Regions from separate parts of the Paenibacillus sp. 23TSA30-6 genome, predicted to be linked through region 1. Evidence: riboswitches for the same ligand, from Rfam matches in the RefSeq annotation. Region 1 holds a riboswitch; each other region holds the start of a gene.
The links. A riboswitch is a leader RNA that binds a small molecule or an ion and turns the genes downstream of it on or off. The one in region 1 is predicted to bind cyclic di-GMP.
Positions count from the first base shown of each region.

Region 1 (2,275 bases):
CTTATTCCGTGCCAGTCCGAGCAGTCCTTCGTAATGGCTTTGCTTAAAATCATTGTTGTAAATGTCTACAGCCAAGATATCCACCTTGTCATCCCCCGGATATTTCGGGGTATATGGGACGGTGTACGAACTAGGCGCATTCGGACTCCAGACCCACAGCAGATTGTTCAGTTGATGCGTGTTTACAAAACGGTCATACATGATATTCCATAGCTGATTGAAATTGTTCTTGTTTCCCCACCAGAACCAGTCGCCGTTCATTTCGTGGTAAGGTCTCCATAATACCGGAACACCCGCATCACGAAGCTGCTTTAACGATATAGCGACCTTATCCAGATCGGCAATGAGAAGATTATACTGCGTAGTGCCCGGCGTCACGTATTTATTGAACTCCGCCTGGCTTACTTTCGCCTGCACATTGGCCCAAGTCAGTGGCTTGCCCGGCAACGGTTCATGATAAGTCATCGTAACTATGCCGCCATCTCTACTCCAACGTATAGCGCTATCGACGAGATTTTTACGTTGTGCTGCCTCCGTAGCGGCGGACTGGCTGGAGATGGCTCCCATCTCGTAGCCATGTACACCAGCATACGCCTTACTGATTTTTTGGACCTTGTTGCTTAATTCATCCGGACTTTCCAAATAATCATGTTGACCTGTGACCATTTTTTTCCCCGAGATGCTGATCAAATAGCTGTATAGTTCACGGGCCTCAGCAGAAGCGTCCGAATTAACAGGCTGTAATGTGGCAGCATTCGCCACGGACAGAGATTCACCAAAGCCGACGGGCAACAAAGAAAAAAGCATAACAACGGGGAGTACACTGCGTATCCATCGATTCACAGGGGTAAAATAGGGGCTCACTCTCGCTCTTCCTTTCGGTAGCCAGGCTGCCATCCTTACGGAAGGCCCTTTAGCTTTGCGTACCTGCCTTTCAACAGGGCTGCGTTTATCGTGGAAGGAGTTTGGATTCCTTCTTATCCCTAAGTATCGACTTTTTTTTACCAAAATTTAATAGGTCATGTTCATTGAATTTACAGATTTTCGTGTATTTTCGACAGTTTGGGCTAAATAACTTTATAAATGAGTCTTTTTTCATCTTTACGAAATATTTATGAAATAAACTTGTGACGGGAAATTTCATCCCAATCCATGCAAAAGCGAACAATATCCTCTTCAACCAGCTCAGAACCTGTCTGTACCTCGATCAATTCCACATCAGTCACGGCCAAAATGCTATGCTTTGTCCCTTCAGGAATGCGAACCACATCACCAGCCTTCACCTTGTGCAGCTTTTCATTCAAAATAATTTCCGCTTCACCACTAATGATGGTCCAAATTTCACTCCGTTTGAAATGAAGTTGGTAGCTGATATTTTTGCCTTGCAGCACACGGATTCGCTTAGTCAATACCTCATTGCCCTCTTCATACTTTACATAATCCACTACCCTATAATGTCCCCAACGGCGCTCTTCGTACATTGGTCGCTGATTGTGTGCTTTGAGCACTTCCTTGATGCGCGGACTTTCTGCCTTATTAGTCACAAGGATGCCATCCGGGCTGGCAGCTACGATCAGATCATTCGTTCCAATAATCGCCACGGGAATGTCCAGTTCATTGATGAGGCTCGTATTGACACAATCCTCTGTTACTACACCTCTGCCCACTTGCTGATGGGACATTTCTTCCGTCAAGGTGTTCCAGGTACCCAAGTCCTTCCAGAAGCCATCATACGGAAGAACGACGATATCCTTCTCCTTCTCGACTACCGCGTAGTCAAAGCTGATTTTTTCCAGAGAAGAATATTGCTTTTGCATTTCTTCATAGTTCAGCGGCAATCCTTTGGATGCCAAGATATCAAGCAAATAACCTAATTTGAATGCAAAAACCCCGCAGTTCCATAGAGCATTGCGTTCAATCAGACGCTCCGCCTGCTCCCGGTCGGGTTTCTCTTGAAAATGGCTCACTTCACGGTAGCCTGTGCTACCTTGTGTAGCATCGTTTTTCGGTATAATGTAACCGTATTTCTCAGAAGGATAAGAAGGGACAACCCCAATTAACGCAAGCTTGCCTTCACTCTCCTGAAGGGTATGCTCCAACTGGGCGACGGTAGCAAAGAAAGCATCCTCTACATAGGGGTCTACCGGCAATATAGCAACAATTTCATCGGGCGAAACACCAACGATGGAATATAGATAGGTCGCTGTCAACGCAATGGCGGGAAAGGTATCTCTTCGTTCCGGCTCAACAATGATGCGCGTATCCTGCCCAACCT
Region 1 is NZ_SLTL01000001.1:135,440-137,714, reverse strand. Features, by position in the region: gene E0698_RS00665 (glycosyl hydrolase) at 1-897, opposite strand, end outside; cyclic di-GMP riboswitch class I at 878-958, opposite strand; gene E0698_RS00660 (sugar phosphate nucleotidyltransferase) at 1,113-2,275, opposite strand, start outside.

Region 2 (2,275 bases), on a different contig from region 1:
CGATGCAGTTTACCTTGACAGCCGGTGAGATTGAGATGGTCAGCCACGTTTCCAACCAAGTGCTGAGATCAAAGTGATCATGGCTCAAATAGTGGAATATTCCGTTGGAAAATGAACTTCGCCGGTATGCTGTCTAACACCTCCATGACTAGGACGATATTGTCCATGTGCGCTCCTTGACGCTTGGTTGACATTAATGCTTCGTTCGCAGGCGGAAGAATGGCATGCTTCTTCCTTGCTAAAGGTTAGGCGCGACATTTCTTGCAAGGACATTCTTTTCTTCGGGGTGCTACGCTTTGTGACTAGACCTTGGATATATCCTCCGCAGTAAGCTTACTTGTTCTTAATCAGTTGTGGAGGGGGTTCCCTCTTGTTTTCCTGGTTTGATTTTGGCTTTCTCCTAAAAATGTTGGAAAAAGCACGTTTTACTCTTCCGAAGTTGCACTCCAACTGTCCTTCACTCCCCGTGTACACTCACGTCGCTATTTTCGGCGAAACATCGAATGCGAGAGAAGCTTTGGAACGTCATTTTTTAGGTGGATCACAAATCCATCATTTTAAAAAAAGCTAAGCCGCTAAAGTTGTGCAGGTTGTTATTTCTGAATCTTGGGGGGGTGAGAGAAATTAAGTAAAATGAACTGGAGTTGTCGGATGACAGGAATTTAGTGGCTTGCTAAAGTATTTTAATCTGCAGCTAACAACGTATTTTAAAACTATATGAAGGTAAATGTTTTGAGAACTCAAGGTCAGCTCCTACTGAATGTAGGAGGAAGAAGTGTAAGAGCATGCTCAAAGATGTAAAAAATATACGAATGTATTTTCCCGTTAATCGTAAACACCTCGAAAGTGGTGGACACAAAGCCATGGGTCTAAAGCTGGATTAAACAGCCATGATTGCCAGGTTGCCGAAGGAAACCGAGCGAAGTCTGCTGTCTGTTCCTGTGCTTTTTATATGGGAGCAGGCTTCTTTTATTTGTAGCAGAAATGATTTGGGCATACGGAGTAGAACGCATGAAATGATTAACAACAGGAGGGGATTTTATGCAAACAAGTGTAATAAGTGTCAAGGAGTATCCGTTAAGTTCCTATCAGAAAGATATATGGTTCGAACAGTGCATGTACCCTGGAAAACCTATTTACAATATCGGTGGGCATGTTGAGGTTAAAGGAAACCTGAATACGGCTATCATTAGGCAGTCCATGCAGTTATTAATCAGGCAAAATGATTCCCTCAGTGCCCGTTTTATTGATAAAAAGGGAGAGCCTTATTTAACATTTTTGCCGGAAACGGACTATGAAGTTCCGTTTCATGATTTTTCGATAAAGGAAAATCCAAACTCTTTTTGCATCAACTGGATGAAAAAAGAGTTTTTAAAACCTTTTCAACCAGAGGACCTCTATTTTCAATTTGTTTTGTTGAAAGGTGCCCCGAACACATACTTCATTTTACTTAAAGTTCATCATTTGGTGATCGACGGATGGGGATTTGCTCTCTTAATCAGTCAAATGTTTGACAATTACAATAAATTGGTGCAAGGAATTGGCGAAATGAACAGAACGGTCTATTCCTATGCTGATTTTATTTCCGATAATCAGAATTATCTGAATTCTCCGGCCTTTTTAAAAGACAGGGCGTTCTGGCAGAACAAATATCTGACCATTCCCGAGCCTCTGTTGAGCAGAGGCATGGATACCGATGATGGTGACGGCGATTCCGTTTGGAGTGATCGGCGAACCTTAACTATAAACAAGGCGTTATACAATCAAATGATTGAATTTTGCAAAGAGGAAGGATGCTCGTCGTTCCACTATTTTTTAGGCATACTGTTCCTGTATTTCAGCAAGATTTGCAATCGGAACGAAATGGTGATCGGCGTCCCGGTTTTTAATCGGAGCAAAGCGAAATATAAGCAGACTATGGGACATTTCGCCAACGTGCTGCCGCTGCGGATCAGCCCCGAGAAAGATATAAGCTTCAAAGAACTGATTAAGAGCATTAAACGTGAGCTTATGCAATGCTATCGACATCAGAAAATGTCTTTCGGTGAAATTTACCGGGCGGTTTACCAGAATAGCAATGAGAAAGGCAAACTGTTTGATATATCGCTTTCTTTCGAAGAACAGGAAACGAGAGAAGCATTGATCGGCGCAGCAAGCCGGATTGTAAGTATGCCGCATCATCATGAAAGAAATGCACTCAATCTCCTGATATGGGGACAAGAAGGTGAAGCGGATGTAGCCGTTAATTTTGACTATCAGATACAGGCTTTTGAAA
Region 2 is NZ_SLTL01000006.1:131,005-133,279, reverse strand. Features, by position in the region: gene E0698_RS07465 (aldo/keto reductase) at 1-77, shown strand, start outside; cyclic di-GMP riboswitch class I at 821-910, shown strand; gene E0698_RS07460 (non-ribosomal peptide synthetase) at 1,042-2,275, shown strand, end outside.
Region 2: linked by a shared signal. The riboswitch ahead of E0698_RS07460 (non-ribosomal peptide synthetase) and the one ahead of E0698_RS00665 (glycosyl hydrolase) in region 1 are both predicted to bind cyclic di-GMP.

Region 3 (2,275 bases), on a different contig from region 1:
TCGTTTTTACGATATCAGGACAAGGGGAATTGCTATACCGGGAGAAAAAATACATATTGAAGCCTCATGATATGTTTTTCGTGAATTGTGAGGAATACGTACAGTACAGCACCGCTGGTCATGAAGCATGGGAGTTTATCAGTGTAAATGTGTACGGTAATCTGATCGACAATTTCTATGATCAATTTGCCAAGCACAACAAGCCTGTAATATCACTCAACGATCCATGCACCATATTGGACAAGCTGCGTTCCCTGCTATGCGTACAATCTGATAGAACTCTTACTGCAGAGCTGTTTACATCCAGACTCATCGGTGAGTTGCTGACAAATATTTTGCAGCACCCCTACGATCATCCGTATGTAAACCCGGATACGATCACCGAGGTACGCAAGGTTCAGCAATATTTGGATTGCTCCTACAGTGAACGAATTACGCTGGATTCGCTGGCAGACATGTTTGAGTTAAACAAATTCAATCTCGCTAAAAACTTCAAGAAACAGATCGGATTTTCTCCTATCGATTATCTCATTAATGTCCGCATCACAGCGGCTCAAGGCTGGCTTAAAACCAGTGACGAATCCATTGTGGATATCGCAAGGTTTGTAGGTATTCCTAACACCAGCCATTTTATCAACCTATTCAAGGAACATATAGGAGAAACACCGCATTCCTTCCGCAAAAAATGGGGGAATCGAACTAAACTATAAACTCATCTATCGCGACTTTGTCGAAAAACAGAGAAAAATCTGAGATTGTGCTTGCCTGATCGGAAGCCCAACTGATAGAATGATAGATATAGACTGTTCAGGATAAATGGCAAACCTGTCGAAAGGCGGGGACGCAAAGCTACAGGGCCTTCTTTTTAAGATGGCAGCCAGCTACCGGTTGGAGAGGCTTTTTGTCGTTTCTTTTTTTCCTGAAAAACTTTATACGATAATAGCAAACCTGTCGAAAGGCAGGGACGCAAAGCTATAGGGCCTTCTTTTTAAGATGGCAGCCTGGCCGCCGAAAGGAAGTTTTTCTATGAGGAAAAGATCGTCTTTTTTACTAATTTTAGTATTTTTATTATCCATCCCCCTACATACGACAGCATTTGCTGCCGAAAGTCAGGTATGGCTGAATCAAAACAACGTAAACCACGGTATTGTTAATATACGTTATCCTGTCAAGTCCAATGTCAAAACCAAGATCGTAATTACCAAGGATGCGGAGAAATACTCTTATTATCTGAATTCGAGCAAACCTGAGGAAGCATTCGCTCTTCAAATGGGCAATGGCAATTATAACATTCGTTTATTGGAACAGCTAACTGGCAATCAGTATAAAGTGATAGGTGAAGAAACGGTCCAGTTAAATTTGAATGACAGTAAAACCATATACCTCAGTTCTATTCAAAATATTGACTGGAACGATACGAATCAGGCGATTCGGAAAGCCAAGGAATTAACCAAGGGTGCAACGACAGATGATGAAAAGGTGAAACGTATTTACGAGTATGTCATTAGTCATATTAAATACGATTCCAACCAGCCCTTTTCCTTATCACCCGACTATCTTCCACAAATTGATCGTACACTAGTTTCGCAAAAAGATATTTGCTATGGATACGCTTCACTGTTCGCCGCCATGCTTCGAAGTGTGGATGTTCCAACGAAGTTGGTTATGGGCGAATCCTCCTATGTGAATACTTACCACGCCTGGAATGAAGTCAATATCAACAATCAATGGGTTATCATCGACACTACAGTAGATGCCGCTCTAAAAAGCGGAAAACAGAAGTTTGCAATGGTCAAAGAACCCTCCAAATACACAAAAACAAAGCAGTATTAATTTTTTTTTTAGAAAGCCCTGATCACTGCGATCAGGGCTTTTTTCTATTCTTGTTGAGAAATTGTTGAGATACGGAAGGTATTGTATACCTAGTCAGTCATTTAAAACCTATCGTGTTGAATATACTAATTCCGGGACAAGAACAAATATCCATCGTCAACATCAAACCCGTGTCTGGGCCCCCAATAAGTAAACAAGGAAAAGCTAACGGCAAAAACAAGATGACTGGGCCATTAATGTGAAGGCTGTGGATGATGTAAACCCGGTATTAGATAGCATTGTGCCTGAATCTACACCTGCATCCTTTCTCAGACTACACTAAATGGGAAAGGGAGGATTTTTAAAATCAGTATGTGATACACCTTACATAAGTTAGGGAGGTTTTTTAGATTGCGTAAGCTATCATACTTGTTCATCGCCTTGGGAATACTCATTATTTTGT
Region 3 is NZ_SLTL01000017.1:38,373-40,647, reverse strand. Features, by position in the region: gene E0698_RS16345 (AraC family transcriptional regulator) at 1-710, shown strand, start outside; cyclic di-GMP riboswitch class I at 809-889, shown strand; cyclic di-GMP riboswitch class I at 932-1,013, shown strand; gene E0698_RS16340 (transglutaminase domain-containing protein) at 1,027-1,833, shown strand; gene E0698_RS16335 (class D sortase) at 2,224-2,275, shown strand, end outside.
Region 3: linked by a shared signal. The riboswitch ahead of E0698_RS16340 (transglutaminase domain-containing protein) and the one ahead of E0698_RS00665 (glycosyl hydrolase) in region 1 are both predicted to bind cyclic di-GMP.